3 regions of the Halochromatium sp. genome follow, and region 3 is predicted to be linked to each of the others. Evidence: predicted binding sites of a transcription regulator. Region 3 holds the regulator's gene; each other region holds the start of a gene.
What was found. Region 3 encodes FNR, which switches genes on or off when oxygen is low (the NO sensors DNR and NnrR bind a similar motif). Its sites were predicted from a motif close to TTGATNTANATCAA; they were not measured.

Region 1 (4,777 bases), on a different contig from region 3:
CCCCGCGATAGCGCGGGGCTCTGCTCGCAGGCTAGCCGAGGCTTTCAGATCAGGCCTCCTCTGCCACCACCTCGCGCTGCTTGCTCGTCTGCAGCTCAGGCATCGCGACACTAGCGGAGGACGACGCCGGCTTGATGCCACCACCGCAACCGCCAGGCTGGCACTTCGGCGAGGCCTCGCCGCCGATCTCTAGGTCTTCCATCTGCTGATTGCCGCCGCCGCAGGCCATGGGCACGGCTTGGCTAGTGCCGACAGCGGGCCGTTTGGCCGCCGGCGCCTGCTTCCAGGCGTTGTGATCGGGCTCGACGATCTTCGACTTGCTCTTGTCGTAGTCGAACTTGATCAGCTTCTTGAACATCGGCCCCCAGTAGTTCTGCTTGCCAAGCTGGTAGAACTTGCGCTCATAGGCGCTCTTGAAGAAGGCCTTGATGCAGCCGATCAGATACTTGCGGCGGAAGGGGTCCTTGACCCAGGGATATTGGAACAGCATCCGCTTCATATAGAAGCGCCGATAGTTGGCCATGACGCCATCGAGCAGCTCGGCGCGGTCGATGCTGTCCGGCTTCATGATCGGCTGTACGAAGTTGTACTTGGAGTAGTCGAAGACCTCCACCTTGTCGCCCATCTCGGCGAACATATCGGAGAAGGGCCAAGGGGTATACATGGACCAGTTGGCCATGTCGGCGCCCCAGTCCATGACCATCTGATAGGTCTCTTCCAAGGTCTCGCGGGTCTCGTTCTCGAGACCGACGATGAACTGCGCCTCGGTGACGATACCGTTCTCCTGCAGCAGCCGCACTGCGCGCTTGTTCTGCTCGATCGTGGTCTCCTTGACGAAGCGGTCGAGATTGAGCTGCGCCGCCGCCTCGGTGCCGAGCGAGACGTGGACCAGACCGGCCTTGCGGTAGAAGGGCAGCAGATCCTCATCGCGCATGACATCGGTGACACGGGTATTGATGCCCCAATGGATGCCGAGATCGCGATCGATGAGCTCCTGGCAGAACTCGACGAACTTGGCCTTGTTGATCTGCGGCTCTTCGTCGGCCAAGATGAAGAAGCCGACACCGTGGACCTTCACCAGCTCCTCGATCTCGTCGACCATCTTCTTTGGATCGCGCACGCGATAGTCGCGCCAGAACTTCCACTGCGAGCAGAACGAGCAGGTGAACGGGCAGCCGCGCGCCATGTTCGGCGTTGCGACCGGCACGCCGAGCGGGATGTAGATGTATTTCTTCCAGTCGAGGATGCCCCAGTCTGCCCGGATCGAATCGACGTCCTTGATCGAGGGCTCAACCGGGGTGGCGATGACCTTGTTGTCCTCGTTCAGATAGGCGATGCCCTTGATCTGCTCGCGCTCGGCGGGCCAGCGGCCCTCATCGATCGCGCGCACGAGATTCAAGGTCACGGCCTCGCCTTCGCCGCGAACGATGACATCGATCCAGGGCGCCTCGCCAAAGACCTGCTGATACATGAAGGTCGGATGGATGCCCCCGAGCACCGTAATGGCATTGGGACACTCTTCCTTGGCGATCTGCAACAGCCGCTGCGCGGTGTAGATCATCGGCGTCATTGCCGTGGTCGCAACAACGTCCGCGTTCGACTCCCGGATGGCGACCCGCAACTGCTCCTCGTCGAGGTTGTCCACCAAGCCGTCAACGAAGTGATAGTCGGTGTAGCCGCCGTTCTTCAGATAGCCAGCCAGATAGGCGACCCAGGCCGGCGACCAGTTACCGGCGATATCAGCGGCGCCAGCGCTATAGTTTGGGTGGACAAAAAGGATTCGCATGATCTGCTCCGATGGATCTAGCCGTCGCCCGCGCGCGCGGACCAGCGGTGAAAGGGCACTGGGCCCACGTCGATCGCAGCCTGGGCAACGGCTGCGCCAGCCGGGATTCTCGTTGTGGCTCAGGGTGGTGGTTGCCAACCTGACAGTCTTCACTGTCGCGCCAGCATGACACCTGAGGGTATCATGCCGTTGGGCGCGCTGGCCTTGTTGTGCCGCAACAGAGTTGCCCTGAATCAAGCGCTTGGGGCTTTGTTGATTCTCGATCGGGTTACGCGGTTATTCGCCCGCCGTTGTCGCAGACCCAAGGCACGATGTATCGGTGCACTTGGTCACCATCCTGATGCTCGCCGATGATCGCCTGCACGCCGTAGACGTTGGCCAGATGCTCGGTGCTCAACACGGTCTCGACCTCGCCGCTCGCCACTGCGGCGCCTTGGTCGAGCAGTAGCAGGCGATCGCAGAAGCGGCTCGCGAGCGTTAGATCGTGCAAGACGACGACGACGGTTTGTCCGGCCTGGCAGCGGGCGCGCAACAGCTCCATGACCCTGAGCTGATGCATCGGGTCGAGCGCGGCGATCGGCTCATCGGCGAGTAGGACCTCGGCCTCGACTGCGAGCACGCGGGCGAGGCGGGCGCGGGCGCGCTCGCCACCGGAAAGCTCGTCGGCTCGGCGCTCGCGGAGCGACCAGATGTCGGTGGCATGCAGCGCTTGCTCGATGGCGCGCTGATCGGCGTCGGCGGCGCTGCGAGCGTCAATGCGCCACCAGCTGCCACGGTACGGATGTCGCCCGAGCGCCACCAGGTCCTGGACGCTGATTGGCCATTGCAGACGATCGTCCTGACTCAGATAGGCCAGCCGCTGAGCCCGCGCGCGCGCCGAGAGCCGAGCCAGCGGCTGACCTTCGAGGCAGACCCGTCCGCTGTAGGGCAGCAGCTGCATCATCGCCTTGATCAGCGTGCTCTTGCCGGCCCCGTTCGGTCCGATCAACCCGAACAGCTCGCCGCGCTCGATCTCGAGATCAATACCGTCGAGCAGCAGTTGGCCGCCGAGGCTAACCGATAGCGCCTCAATCTGGAGTAGGCTCACAGCATGTCCCTCCGCGAGCGCAGCACCAATGCCAAGAAGAAGGGCGCGCCCACCAAGGCCGTGACCACGCCAAGCTGCAGCTCCTTGGGGGTGCCAATCAGCCTTAGGGTGATATCGGCTGCGAGTACCAGGATCGCCCCGCCCAGCGCGCTTGGCAGCAGCAGCTGGCCCGGTCGATATTGGACGAAGCGTCGCAGCATGTGCGGCACCACCAGTCCAACGAAGCCGATGGCGCCAGTGACCGCTACGCAGGCACCAACGCTGAGCGCGGTGCCGAAGATGATCAAGACCCGTAGTCGTGGCAGATTGACGCCCAAGCTCGTCGCCTCTGCCTCACCGAGGGCCAGTACCTCGAGTGCCGGTGCGGTGGCAAGCAACATCAGCACGCCAAGCAGCACGAACGGCAGAACCAGGCGCACATCGGCGAAGCTGCGGTCGCTGATCGAGCCCAGCAGCCAGAGCACGATGTCTTGCACATCATAAGGATTCGGCGCCAGGTTCAGGGCCAGGGAGGTCAATGCCGATGCTAGCGCCGAGACGGCGACGCCAGCGAGGATCAAGGTCAGGTTCGAGGAGCCGGCGCGTGCCAGGCCGTATAGGAATAGGGTCGCCAGTAGCGCAAACAGCATCGCCGCCGCTGGCAAGGCCCAGTCGTTGAGGGCGCTGAGCCCGAAGTAGAGGGTCAAGACCGCGCCCAGCCCCGCGCTCGAGGAGATGCCAAGGAGGCCAGGCTCGGCCAACGGGTTGCGCAGCAGCCCCTGCAGCGCTGCGCCCGAGATCCCGAGCGCCATGCCGACCAGCCAGGCCAACAGCACCCTTGGCAGCCGGATCTGCTGCACGATGAGCTGATGAGCGTCGGGGCCATTGCCAAAGAGGCCGGCGACGACCTCGCTCAGTGACAGTGGCGCCGCGCCGAAGCGCAGGGAGATCAGGCTCAAGCCGAGCAAGAACAGTAGCAGCCCAAGATTGAACGCCGCCACCCCCCCGCGGTGGCTCGGCGCTGCCGACTGGTGAGCGCTCATTGCGTCACCTGCGTGGCTTGTGACAAGGGCCCGAGCTTGGGCTGGAGCTCGAGCCGGGGTCGAGTCTGGTCTGGGGCCGGAGCCGGAGCCTCAAGAGGACGTTGAGGGTTGAGCTCAAGCGCTGCAAGCTGTTCTGCGATCTGCGCGGCGGCATCGATCAGCTCAAGGCCACCACAGCCCCAGGCCGTGCTGCTCGGTAGCTGGATGCTCGGCACCTGCGCGAGCAGTTTGCCGAGCAACGGATGACGCCCATAACGGGACTTGGACAGGGGCTGCGCCTGATCGAAATAGCCCAACAGGAATAGGTCGGGCGGATCGGCGATCAGCTGCTCGAGCGGCAGCGTGCCCCAGCCACGAATCCCCTTGTCGGTGGCCAGATTCCGCAGGTCGAGCAGGCGTAGCATCGCGTCGACATAGGTGTCGCTGCCCGCGGTGCCACCATTGGGGCGCAGATAGAGAACGCGCGGTGCTCGATCCCAGGTCGCCGCTGCGTCGGATAACGCCTGGATGCGCGCCCGCGCCAGCGTCACGGCACGCTGGCCTGCCGCGCTGCGACCGATGGCCTGGGCAATCTCCGTCGTCATGGAGAATGCGTCCTCGATCGTACGCGGATAGGGCAATGTGATCACGCGAATCCCTTGCTCGGCCAAGAGCTCGGCATGCGGGCGCCCAGACCAACCGAGGTAGGTCAGAGCGATCTCAGGATCAAAATACAGCAGCTCTTCGACCGCGCCGCGATTTGCTGGGTACTGACGGGCAAGCTCGGCGACTGGCGATTGCGCCGGATTCTGCGCCTGATAGGAGACCGACCGGATCTGCCCGGGCGCACCCAGTCGCAGCAGGAGCAGATCGGCACAGAGGTTGGTGCTGACCACCACTGGC
Region 2 (4,712 bases), on a different contig from region 3:
AGCGCGCGCTTACCGCCGGGATCAGCATCGCCCCCGGGCCGATGTTCTCGAGCCACGGCGGCTACCGCCATTGTCTGCGACTGAACTGCGCGCTGCCCTGGTCGCCGCTGACCGAGGAAGCATTGGCGACGCTCGGCCGACTGGCTGGCGAGTTAGTCGCCGCTCGTTAGCTCTTGTGTCAATGGATATCTTTTCTTGAGCTTCTTAAGATTAGTCCACCGCGACACCGACCACCCGAGCCTCGAATTAGTTAAGAGCCGGACCCCCTGGTTCGCTCGACACATCATTGGAGATCTCGGCCGGTCGTTTGCCGTCCGGATACTCCTTAGGATTCAGGTTCCCACCGGCGGCGTGCGGGCGCCCAATCGATAGGAGCGGGGCGTCTGGCCTGCCCAGCGCTTGAAAGCCCTGGTGAAGCCGCTTTGCTCGGCGAACCCCGTCAGGAAGGCGACTTCGGCAAGATCGGGAGCCGAAGGACTTTGCGGACTTCGCCAGAGAGATTGCTGCAACCGAGACCTGGAAGGCCGCGGCGTGATGACGGAGCCTGCATCATGAATGCATTGGAGCTTGTGTTGATCCTGACGTGTTGTTTCTCACCGACCGCCCTAATGGCGCCATCAACAGGCATCGAGCGGAGCGCTTGGCTCCAGATCGGCAGCCTCCAACCCGCCGCGCCGACGTAACTGCTCGAGTGATGGAATCCGAACGGCTCGGCGCTCGACCTCGATCAGCCCGCGGCGCACCAACCCATGCAGCTCGCGCGAGAAGGTCTCGGCTGACAGATTGAGGCTAGAGGCGACGACGGTCTTGGCCGCCGGCAGCTCAAGGGTGGCGCGATCGGGCTCATCGGCATCGCTTTGCGCATCGCGCAGCAGCATCGCGACGACGCGCTGCGCGGCCGAGTGCAAACAACAGGCCTCGAGGTCGGCGATCAGCCGTTGCGCGCGCTCGGCGACCATGACGAGCATCAGGTTGGCGATCTCTGGCCAGCGCGGGATGGCGTTGCGCACGCGGTTGAGGTCAACGTAGAGCAGCCGTGAGTCCATCAGCGCCTCGGCGTGTAGGGCGCAGGGCCGGCCGAGGAAGGCCGCCGATTCGCCGAAGGTGCGCCCGGGCAGAACGATATCGAGCACCCGCTCGGCGCCTTCCGCGGAGAGCAATGAGAGCTTGACCCGACCCCGCAACAGCACATGAAAACCTCCGAGCTGCTGGCCGCGCTCGCACAACAGCTGTCCGCGCGTCGCGGTACGCTGATGACAGCCGGCCGCCAGGTAGGCGAGGGCATCCGCTGGCACCGAGGCGAATCCAGGCGTGCGCTCGAGCAGCGGCAGACAGGTCTTTTCTCGGTCGGCGTGATTCATTGGTCGTCTTCTAAGGGCGTTGGACGCGCGAGGTGGCGGTGCCAAGACTGAGCGCTTGGAGCACCCTCGATGCGCTCTTGGCTGGCCGTGCTCGCTTCTCGAGCTTGATATGGCTCAAGCCTAGCGGCCGCCCAGATAAGCGCAATCCGTTGTTTAGCCGGCTGAAAGCACTGGGGTTACCCCTTTGGTGGTAGCTCTCCGCCGAGCTAGAGGATTGTTTGCGCGAAAGAATCGTCCATACTGCGGTGTCAGCTCCACGGCGCTTGCGAGCAATGTGGATTTTTGGAGGTAGCCCCCTTTTGTCCCTCCAGGTTTGTCCGAGCACCCAGCGATGACGGCATCGATCTCTGCCTTATGGCAACGCTCCCTGTTGTTGACCATCGGCCTGCTGATGGCCGTGATCCTCGCCCTTGGCATTGCGGCAATGATCGGCGCGATCGTGGTGGCGCAGCTCAATCAGGGCATGGCCGCGGCGGTGAATCAGTCCGGGACGCTGCGCATGCAGACCTATCGCATCGCCGCCGAGCTGACCGACCCGAGCCGGCCGTCGGCCGAGCGTGCGGCACGCGTGCGGCAGCTCGCCGACGAGCTGGAGGCGCGCTTGACCAGCCCGCGGCTCATGCAGGCGATCCCGAGCGCCGCGACCGATCCGCTACGCAGCGCCTACCGAGAGGTCAGCCAACAGTGGCAGCAGAGGATGCGCCCGGCTCTGAGCGCCCAGGCGATCGCTACGGGCGGACGCGCCTATCGGGCGCAGGCCGACGCGTTCGTCGCTCAGGTGCACGGTCTGGTCCGGGCGCTCGAGGACCGGGCCGAGCGGCGCATCGATTGGCTCGCGGTGATGCAGGCTGCGGCCTTGGGGCTGACCCTGATCGCCGTGCTGGTGACCTTGCTGCTGTTGCAGCGCAGGCTGGTGCGTCCGCTCGATGCCTTATTGCGCTGCGCGGATCGGGTCCGACAAGGCGACTTCTCGGTGCGCACGCGCTTCCTGGGCGAGGACGAGCTCGGGCGGCTCGGGGTGGCGATGAACCTGATGAGCGAGGGCGTCTGGACCATCTACAACGCGCTCGAGGCGCGGGTCAGCGAGAAGACCCGTGACTTGGCGCGCAGCAACCAGTCGCTGCAGCTACTCTATCGAGCCAGCCGCACCCTGGATGGCGCGACCCTCTCGGACCCGGCCCTGCGCGCGGTCCTGGTCGATGTCGAACAAGAGCTCAAGCTGGCCTCGGTGACCCTCTGCTTGCGCGACGGCAATAGCCGGGACGGCACCCAAGCCCGAAGCGCGCGCAATGAGGCGCCGACCGGGCTGTGCCTGAGCAGCCGCCAGTCGCCAGATGCCGCAGGCGGTGCCTGCGCCCTCTGTCGCGCCGCCGCGAGTGCATCGGATGGCTCGCTCATCGCCGTTCCGGTGGCTGATCAAGACCACCGCTACGGCACGCTTCGCGTGGCTTACCGCGACGGCGCGCCATTGGAGTCATGGCAACAGCCGTTGCTCGAGGCCTTGGCCGCGCAGTTGGCGACGGCTCTGAATCTGCAAGGCCGCATCCGCGAGAGCCGGCGCTTGGTGCTGCACGAGGAGCGCAGCAGTCTCGCCCGTGAGCTGCACGACTCCCTGGCGCAGTCGCTCTCCTACCTCAAGATCCAGGCGGTTCGGTTGGAGGCCGCGCTCAACGGGCAGGGGGCTGAGTCAGCGCCGGCACCCGTCGTGATCCTGGCCGAGCTACGCGAAGGGATCAGCAGCGCGTATCGGCAACTGCGCGAGCTGTTGACGACCTTTCGGCTCAAGATTGGCGGTGAAGGACTCTCGGCAGCGGTGACTGAGACGGTCGATGAATTCCGTCTTCGCACCGGTCTTGAGATCGCGGTCGAGGACCGGCTGGTTGCGGGCGATCTGTCGCCGAACGAGGAGGTCCATCTGCTACAGATCGTGCGCGAGGCGCTGTCCAATGCCGCGCGGCACGCGCGCGCGGCCCATGTCCGGCTGCGGCTCCTGTCCGATGCGGCGAGCGGCGAGGTCGGCGTCGAGGTCAGCGACGACGGCGTCGGACTGGACACCAATCCGGGCCGTCCCGGCCATTACGGCCTGACCATCATGCGCGAGCGCGCGGCGAGCCTCGGCGGTACCCTCCAGATCGAGCCCGGCGTCGCGGCGGGCACCGTCGTGCGGCTGCGCTTCCCGCCGCGATCGCGACGCCACGATCGGCTCGTCGCCGATGGCCAGCTAGCCGGACATGCCGCAATGAAGTCTCGTCAATGAACGAGCAGACAGCGCTTGAGGCGCTGGATACCCGAGTCCTGGTGATCGACGATCATCCGCTGTTCCGCAAGGGCGTGGCCGACCTGCTGGCCATGGAGGAAGCGCTGACGCTGGTCGGCGAGGCAGCCGACGGCGAGGAGGGGCTGGCGCTCGCAGACCGGCTTCGACCCGATCTGATCCTGCTCGACATGAACATGAAGGGGCTGAACGGCCTGCAAACGCTGCGGCGCTTGCGCAGCGACCCGGAGCAGGAAGCCCGCATCATCATGCTCACCGTCTCCGATAGCGAGAGCGACGTGGTGGCCGCCCTGCGCACCGGTGCCGATGGTTACCTGCTCAAGGACATGGAGCCCGAGGACATCCTCGCCCGGCTGCAGGAGGCGATGCGCGGGCGCCTGGTGATCAGCCCCCGGCTCACCGAATTGCTGGCGCGCGCGCTGCGCGAGCAGCCCGGACCGACCAGCTCGGACCAGGCCGGCCTCACCGCCCGCGAGCGCGAGATCCTGGACTTGATCGCGGAGGGCCTCAGCAACAAGCTCATCGCGCGTGAGCTCGATCTCGCGGTCGGGACGGTGAAGGTCCACGTCAAGCATCTGCTGAAGAAGCTCGGCCTCAAGAGCCGGGTCGAGGCGGCCGTGTGGGTGTTGAACAGCGATCGTGGCGGACCCTGATCGGCTGCGCCATGGCGCGCGACTCAACGTTAAGGGTGGAGCTAGAGCGCGCGCTATTTTGCGGTACCTTGATCAATCCGCCGAATCAGCCTGTCGAGATCCTCGGCACGGTTCGGCTTGAGACGCTTCGCCTCGATCAGGGCGGCTTTGGCAGGGCCGGGTTGGCCGCTGTGCATGTAGGCCATGCCGAGCCCGATGAAGGCGGCGCCATTCTCGGGGTCACGGCCAATGACGCGCTGGAATTGATCGATGGCTTCGCCGTAGCGCTGGCCAAGCATCAAGGCGCCGCCAAGACGGTTACGTGCCAAGCTGGAGTCGGGTGCAGCGTCAACGGCCTGGGTCAAGGTCGCGATGGCCGTGTCGATGTCTTGCGCAGCGAGCTGTGCCTCGCCGCGACTAATGAGCGCGTCGACCGAGGTAGAT
Region 3 (6,915 bases):
TCGGTCAGCCCCATGTACTTGCCGACCATGCCGATGGTGACCCGCTCACGCGGCTGCTCGAGCCCTTCGAGCACGCGCTGCCACTCCGACAGATCAGCCTCCGCGACCTCGAGGCGGAACTGCTGGACCACCAGCGCGTCGAGATCCTGCGCGTGCAACAGCATTGGGATGCGGTAGATGTGGTCGGCATCGATCGCCGAGATCACTGCCCGCTCAGGCACGTTGGTGAACAGCGCGATCTTGCGCCGCTCCTCGTCAGGCAGGTCGCGCTCGGCCCGGCAAAGCAGGATGTCGGGCTGTATACCGATCGAGCGCAGCTCCTTGACCGAGTGCTGGGTGGGCTTGGTCTTGATCTCGCCAGCGGCCGGGATGTAAGGCACCAGCGTCAGATGCATGAACAGCGCGTTCTCGACACCGACCTCGACCCGCATCTGGCGGATCGCCTCGAGAAATGGCAACGACTCGATGTCGCCGACGGTGCCGCCGATCTCGACGATGGCGATATCAGCATCGCCGGCACCGAGTCGGATCGAATCCTTGATCTCGTCGGTGATGTGCGGGATCACCTGCACGGTACGACCGAGGTAGTCACCGCGACGCTCCTTGCGGATCACACTCTCGTAGATCTGTCCGGTGGTGAAGTTGTTGTTGCGCCCCATCCGGGTGCGGAGGAAGCGCTCATAGTGACCGAGATCGAGATCAGTCTCGGCACCATCATCGGTGACATAGACCTCACCATGCTGAAACGGGCTCATGGTGCCCGGATCGACATTGATATAGGGGTCGAGTTTGATCATCGTGACCTTGAGGCCGCGCGCTTCGAGCAACGCAGCCAAGGACGCGGACGCAATACCTTTGCCGAGCGACGAGACAACGCCGCCGGTAACGAAAACAAGCTTGGGCATAACCTGTGCAGGCAGACAACGTGGGTCTGGATAGGATACGCCAACCACGTTAGCAAATTGGTCCCGACCTCACAATTCCGGTCGCAAAAGGCCCGATGCCATGGCCTCGCTCATAGACTTCACAAGCAATGCTTGGTGCACGTATACTCCCCTCCGTTCGTTATCTGCGGACCTCCTTCGCAGCGCGACGCGATGACAACCATCAATGATCGTGCCGGCTGCGTCGGATCGATTCACCACCCTTTCGGAGCATTAGATGAACAAGTTTGCAAAGGTCATGGGTATTGCTGCGATCGCCACTGGCGCCGCTTTCTCGATGAGCGCCGCCCAGGCCTGGTGGGGGCCTGGCTACGGTGGACCTGGCTATGGCAACGGCTGGGGCGACGGCATGGGCGACATGTTCAGCGACATGTTCGGTGACGGCTATGGCGACTTCAACATGAACATGAGCGGCGGTGGTCGCGGCTATGGTCGCGGGCGCGGCTATGGCTACGGGCGCGGCTACGGCGATGGCTACGGCTATGGTCATCCTGGCGGCTACGGCTACCCGGGCTACGGCTATGGTGCACCTTACGGCTACGGCGCCCCACCTGCCTATGGCGCCCCCTACGGCATGCCTTACGGTGCCCCGATGGCCCCGTCGGCACCTTCTTCTGAAGAGCAGAAGTAAGTAGCAGCGAACCGCTGTTACCCCTAAAGCCGCGCCTCGGCGCGGCTTTTTATTTTTTAATACCACCCTCCTCGCGCTCACCGCCCACTGTGGCCGACCCTGCGCACCTTCAACCAGCAATAACATTGCTTAGCGCGCGTGTATGCAAATCAGATTGACGCTTGATGCATGTCAACTTGAGTTGCAGAATAGGGCTAAACCATCCACTGGAATCTTGCTTTGACTCAGCGAAAAGTAATCTCGTTCGACACCATCCGAGTCGCCTGCAAGAACTGCTCGTTGTCGCAGCTCTGTCTGCCGATGGGCCTCGCGCCGGAAGACGTCGAACGTCTCGACTCGATCATCAAGCGGTCCCGTCCCCTGCATCGCGGTGACCACCTGTTCCGTGGTGGCGAGCGCTTCCGCTCCCTCTATGTGGTCAAGACCGGTTCGGTCAAGACCTATGCGCCGAGTGAGGAGGGCGGCGAGCAGGTGCTCGGCTTCCACCTGCCCGGTGAGATCATCGGACTCGACGCGATCGATAAGTCCTGTCACGCCTGCTCGGCCAAGGTGCTCGAGACCTCGGCGATCTGCGAGGTCCCCTTCCAACGCTTCGAGGAGCTAGCAGCCTCGATCCCGTCGCTCCAGCACCAGATGTACCGGTTACTGAGCAAGGAGATCGGCCAAGACGCCGATATGCTCCTCCTACTTGGCAAGAAGAACGCAGAAGAGCGCCTCGCGGCCTTTCTCACGAGCATGTCGAGTCGGCTCAGCAAACGCGGACTATCGCCAACCGATTTCTATCTGAGCATGTCGAGACACGAGATCGGGAGCTATCTCGGGCTCGCAGTCGAAACCGTCAGCCGGCTGTTCACGCGCTTCCAAGAGGATGGTTTGCTGCGGGTCGATCGCAAGCATGTTGAGGTGCTGAACCTTCCCGCGCTCGAAATGATGGCAGGCTCCCCTCCCTCAAGCACCCACAAGCAACGCTCGAACTAATCCTGTCGGCAGGGCAGATCACCGAGCCCGGACTGCAGCCCGGAACTGAAGCTAGGACTCGCGCCGAAACGACGAGATCGGCTGCAGAGCACTGATTCATTAGGGGCTCAAGCCTCGATGGCTTAGGATTTACCGAGCCGGCGAGAGCCAGACGCAGCCGCCATCGCTCGCGACATTGATCGCTTCTAAGCGCCGCTGATGTGCGGTTGTCTCGGCCTCGTTCGCCCGCACCACGCGCAGCGCTGGCCGGTCTTTTCGTACCCGCCTCGCTACGACACCCGTTTGGGCAGGCTCTCCCGAATGATGTGCAATCGACTCCTGACCGAGTGCGAGTGCAACCTGGCCGCCGGTCATCGCGAGATAGACGTCGGCCAGGATCTCCGCATCGAGTAGCGCGCCATGAAGCTCGCGCCGCGCGTTATCGATCTCGTAGCGGCGACAGAGGGCATCGAGGCTATTGCGCTGCCCGGGGTGGCGTTGGCGGGCTAGTGCTAGGGTATCTACGACGGTGCATAGGTCTTCGATGCGAGGGGCGTCTGGACGCCACTGCCTCAGCTCGTGATTCAAGAATCCAACGTCGAACGCGGCGTTATGGATGATCAGCTCGGCACCGCGGAGATAGGCAATCAGCTCCTCGGCGATGTCGGCAAAGCGCGGCTTGTCAGCCAAGAAGGCCGTCGAGATGCCATGCACCGCAACCGCACCGGCGTCGATCTCACGATCCGGTTGCAGATACTGGTGGAAATTGGCCTTCGTCAAACGACGCTCGATCACCTCGACGCAGCCGATCTCGATGATCCGGTGCCCTTCGCTCGGCTCCAGGCCGGTTGTTTCTGTATCGACCACCAACTGTCGCATCATTGGATTCCTGATGAATGCGAGGGTCTAGGCCCGCTTCGGGATACCCAGATTGGCAAGCGCATCGGCTCGCTCGTTCTCGACATGGCCGCTGTGCCCACGCACCCAGCGCCAACTCACCTGATGATCGGCAAGCGCCCGGTCGAGCCGTTGCCAGAGATCCTGGTTCTTGACCGCCCCTCCCTGCTTGGTCTTCCAACCGTTGCGCTTCCAACGCGGCATCCACCGCTCAACGCCGTCTTGGACGTAGCGTGAATCGACGGTCAGGATCACACGACTCTTGCGTTTCAGGGCCTCAAGCGCCTGAATCACCGCCATCAGCTCCATGCGATTGTTCGTGGTCTGTATCTCGCCCCCGAACAGCTCCTTAACATGCTCCCCATAGCGCATCAGCGCTCCCCAACCGCCTGGACCAGGATTGCCCTTGCAGGCCCCATCGGTAAACACCTCGACCGCGCCTGTTGCGCGATGCCCCTGCGTCTGTGTGCCAGACGAATCACTGTCGAGCATGATTGCCCTCACGAACGGTTGGCTTGACCGCGCCTCCCGGCAGGAACGCCGGGCGCCGCTTCCAGCGCGGTTTCATTGGCGTGGAAAGACTCACGCGCTTCACGGCGCGGATCACATAGACACCCCCAAAGATCGGCCACCAACGCGCACCGGCCTCTTCGATCCAATTGAGGCGGCGACTGTAGACCGAGCGCAACGGCGGCCGAAAGACGAGCCACTCACGCATTTCGAGCTGAAAACCGAGCAGGTCGAGCCAGTCGATGAGTCGAGACGAGGTCAACTGATTGCCGCACCAGGGTGGTCCCCGATGACCCAGCAGACCGCGCATCAGTCCCCAGGTGCTCCAGGGATTGAAACCGATGATCAGGATGCGCCCCTCCGGGATCAGCACACGCTCGGCCTCTCGCAGCACACGCTGCGGCTGCAGCGCAACGTCGAGGGTATGCGGTAGCAGCAGCGCATCGACACTGGCCGCGGCCAGCGGCAGCTCGGCCGCTTTCGCGTGCAGCGGTGAGCCGCACCAGCGCTGGCAGTCAGACTCGTTAAGGACCAGGTGAGAGCGGATGCGGCTATGCTCAAACGCGGTGCTGAAGTCGCCGACGCAGCTGATCTGCACCAAGAAGTGGCCAAATGAATTCTCGATCATCCGCTCGACGCATTTGCGCTCGGCGCGCGCAACCTGACGACCAAGCCCTGTATCCAGCCAGGCTGCCAAGGCCTCAAACGTCTGCCCGGCGCTGCTCTCCTGAAGACAGGTTCTCATCGGTCCGCGCGCCATTGGCCCGGCGCGCCGCTGGCAAGGCTCCGGGTTTTCCCGTATATTGGGTCCCTGAGGCGCGACAAAACAAGAACAAAGCGCATCATTCTCAAATCCAGCCGTTGCCAAAACCTGCTATGCAAAGTGCTGCTCGCACCGTTCTGCTCGTCTGCGCCACAACCGGATTCCTGACCCATCTCAGTGGCTGCGCCAGCCATCGACCCAGTGACGATAGCCTCGCTAGTGGTCAGACCTTCTCGGTCTCAGCACGCGAGTATGGCTATGTCCGACCCGCCATCGACGTTCGCGTCGTTGGGCGAGAGGATGGCAGAGCCAAGAGCCGACATCGTTTTACCAGCACGGGTGGCGATCTATGGGATCGAGTCCGTTACGGAGAAGGCCTCGGGGTTGCTCATCATGAGCGAGTCGAGCAGGCGCTGCGAGCGCTCAAGCGCGATCGCGATTATCTCACGGATCTCAGCAAGCGCGCGCAGCCCTATCTGCACCTGATCGTTGAGGAATTGGAGCGCAGCGGCTTGCCCGCCGAGCTTGCATTGCTGCCCGAGGTCGAAAGCCGGTACAACCCGCGAGCGGTCTCGCCTAAGAGCGCGACCGGAATGTGGCAGTTCATGCCTTATACAGGGGTTGAGATGGGCCTCAAGCAGAATAGCTGGTACGACGGACGCAACGACATCCTGGCCTCGACACGAGGCGCCATCGCTTACCTGCGGCAGCTGCATCGCGAGCTTGACGGCGACTGGGCCCTGGCACTCGCGGCCTATAACGCTGGCCCAGGGCGCGTACGCGCCGCGCAGCGGGCCAATGAAGCCGCTGGCAAGCCTGTCGACTTCTGGTCGCTCAACCTCCCGAACGAGACCGAAGCCTATGTGCCCAAGCTGCTCGCGATCGCCAAGCTGGTTCGCGAGCACGATACGCTCGGGCTAACGATGCCGGAGGTCGCCGACCATCCCCGGCTCGAGGTCGTTGAATCGCGGCAGCAGATCGATCTCGCCCAAGCGGCGCAAGCCTGTGGCGTCACGGTCACCCAGCTCAAGCATCTCAATCCTGGACTCAAGCGCGGCAAGACCCTGCCGAGCGGGCCGCATCGGGTGCTGGTGCCCGCTGGCACCGGTGACAGACTGCGGACGGCACTGGCCGAGGCCGGAGCGCTCAAGGCCCCGAGCTTGGCAGGCACGAACAAGCGTTCGGAGACAGCCTTCGATCAGGCGCTCTGAGTTGATCGACTCCCTTATGGAATGCCAAGCAGCTTGTGCAATTGCAGGCTCAAGCGCCACTGTGGATGGCCTTTGCAGTAGGCCAGCGCACGCTGAGTATTGGCATCGCGCTGCGGTCCGTCCATCGGCTGCAGGTAAAAGTGATCGAAATCCAAGTCCGCAAACTGCTCGGGCAGCGCGCCAGACTGGGGAAACACCAGCTTGAGCTCATCGCCAGAGCGAAGCCTCAATGGCGCCCCGGCCTTGGGACTGACACAGAGCCAGTCGATGCCGGCCGGAGCCGGTTGGGTGCCATTGGTCTCGACGGCGACCTCAAACCCGCGCGCATGCAGCGCAGCAATCAAGGCCAGGTCGAGCTGCAGCAGCGGCTCGCCGCCGGTGCAGACGACATAGCGCTGACCCCTGCTCCGCTGCTGCGCGCGCTCCGTGTCCGCAGGCTGATCGGCGAAGCCTCGGCTCACCTCACCGCTGTCGCTCGGCATTGCCCCGAACTCTGCAGCGAAGGTCGATCCAGATCGCGTCTCAGGCTCCAGCTGCGTTTGGCCCAGCCACTGCTGCAGGATATGCTCGGCAAGGGCGTCGGCGCTGGTGAAGCGCCCGCCACCGCGCCCATTGGTGCCGCGAAAATCGGTGTCGCAGAAGTTGCAGACCGCGCTCGCCCGATCCTGTTCGAGACCAGACCAGAGATTGCAGCCGGCGAAGCGGCAAAACACCGCCGCACGGCCGCTGCGCGCGCCTTCGCCCTGCAAGCTGTGAAAGACCTCGTTGACCTGATACACCCTGCCCATCGATCTCCTCGCCAAGCGGAGTCTGCGGCCTCTGCGAATCGCCGTCAGATCCAACAGTCTCTAGAGTGGGAGCACCACAACCTCTTGCCTTGGAGCCGATGCCTGCGAGCACAGGAGCACGCCACAGCCCGGCCGCTCGGTAAGCTCGAGCCGATCCGCCTGCGGCAAGACCTCCGTGACCGCCGCCCGTATCCAGCGCGCAAGCCCAGCCGCG

Region 1: the regulator FNR is predicted to act here: its motif matches at 2,010-2,023, upstream of bchE (magnesium-protoporphyrin IX monomethyl ester anaerobic oxidative cyclase).
Region 2: the regulator FNR is predicted to act here: its motif matches at 1,466-1,479, upstream of ACY693_RS14725 (type IV pili methyl-accepting chemotaxis transducer N-terminal domain-containing protein).

Annotation. Positions count from the first base shown of each region.
Region 1 is NZ_JBUDPI010000021.1:16,764-21,540, forward strand. It holds gene bchE (magnesium-protoporphyrin IX monomethyl ester anaerobic oxidative cyclase) at 50-1,786, opposite strand; gene ACY693_RS02755 (ABC transporter ATP-binding protein) at 2,055-2,873, opposite strand; gene ACY693_RS02760 (FecCD family ABC transporter permease) at 2,870-3,895, opposite strand; gene ACY693_RS02765 (ABC transporter substrate-binding protein) at 3,892-4,777, opposite strand, start outside.
Region 2 is NZ_JBUDPI010000278.1:91-4,802, forward strand. It holds partial or broken gene ACY693_RS14710 (PLP-dependent aminotransferase family protein) at 1-170, shown strand, start outside; gene ACY693_RS14715 (helix-turn-helix domain-containing protein) at 333-509, opposite strand; gene ACY693_RS14720 (Crp/Fnr family transcriptional regulator) at 618-1,361, opposite strand; gene ACY693_RS14725 (type IV pili methyl-accepting chemotaxis transducer N-terminal domain-containing protein) at 1,693-3,618, shown strand; gene narL (two-component system response regulator NarL) at 3,615-4,289, shown strand; gene ACY693_RS14735 (tetratricopeptide repeat protein) at 4,343-4,712, opposite strand, start outside.
Region 3 is NZ_JBUDPI010000040.1:3,856-10,770, reverse strand. It holds gene ACY693_RS04420 (CTP synthase) at 1-905, opposite strand, end outside; gene ACY693_RS04415 (sulfur globule family protein) at 1,162-1,575, shown strand; gene fnr (fumarate/nitrate reduction transcriptional regulator Fnr) at 1,795-2,553, shown strand; gene dnaQ (DNA polymerase III subunit epsilon) at 2,683-3,411, opposite strand; gene rnhA (ribonuclease HI) at 3,439-3,921, opposite strand; gene ACY693_RS04395 (class I SAM-dependent methyltransferase) at 3,908-4,684, opposite strand; gene ACY693_RS04390 (transglycosylase SLT domain-containing protein) at 4,816-5,913, shown strand; gene ACY693_RS04385 (radical SAM family protein) at 5,928-6,701, opposite strand; gene ACY693_RS04380 (6-carboxytetrahydropterin synthase) at 6,762-6,915, opposite strand, start outside.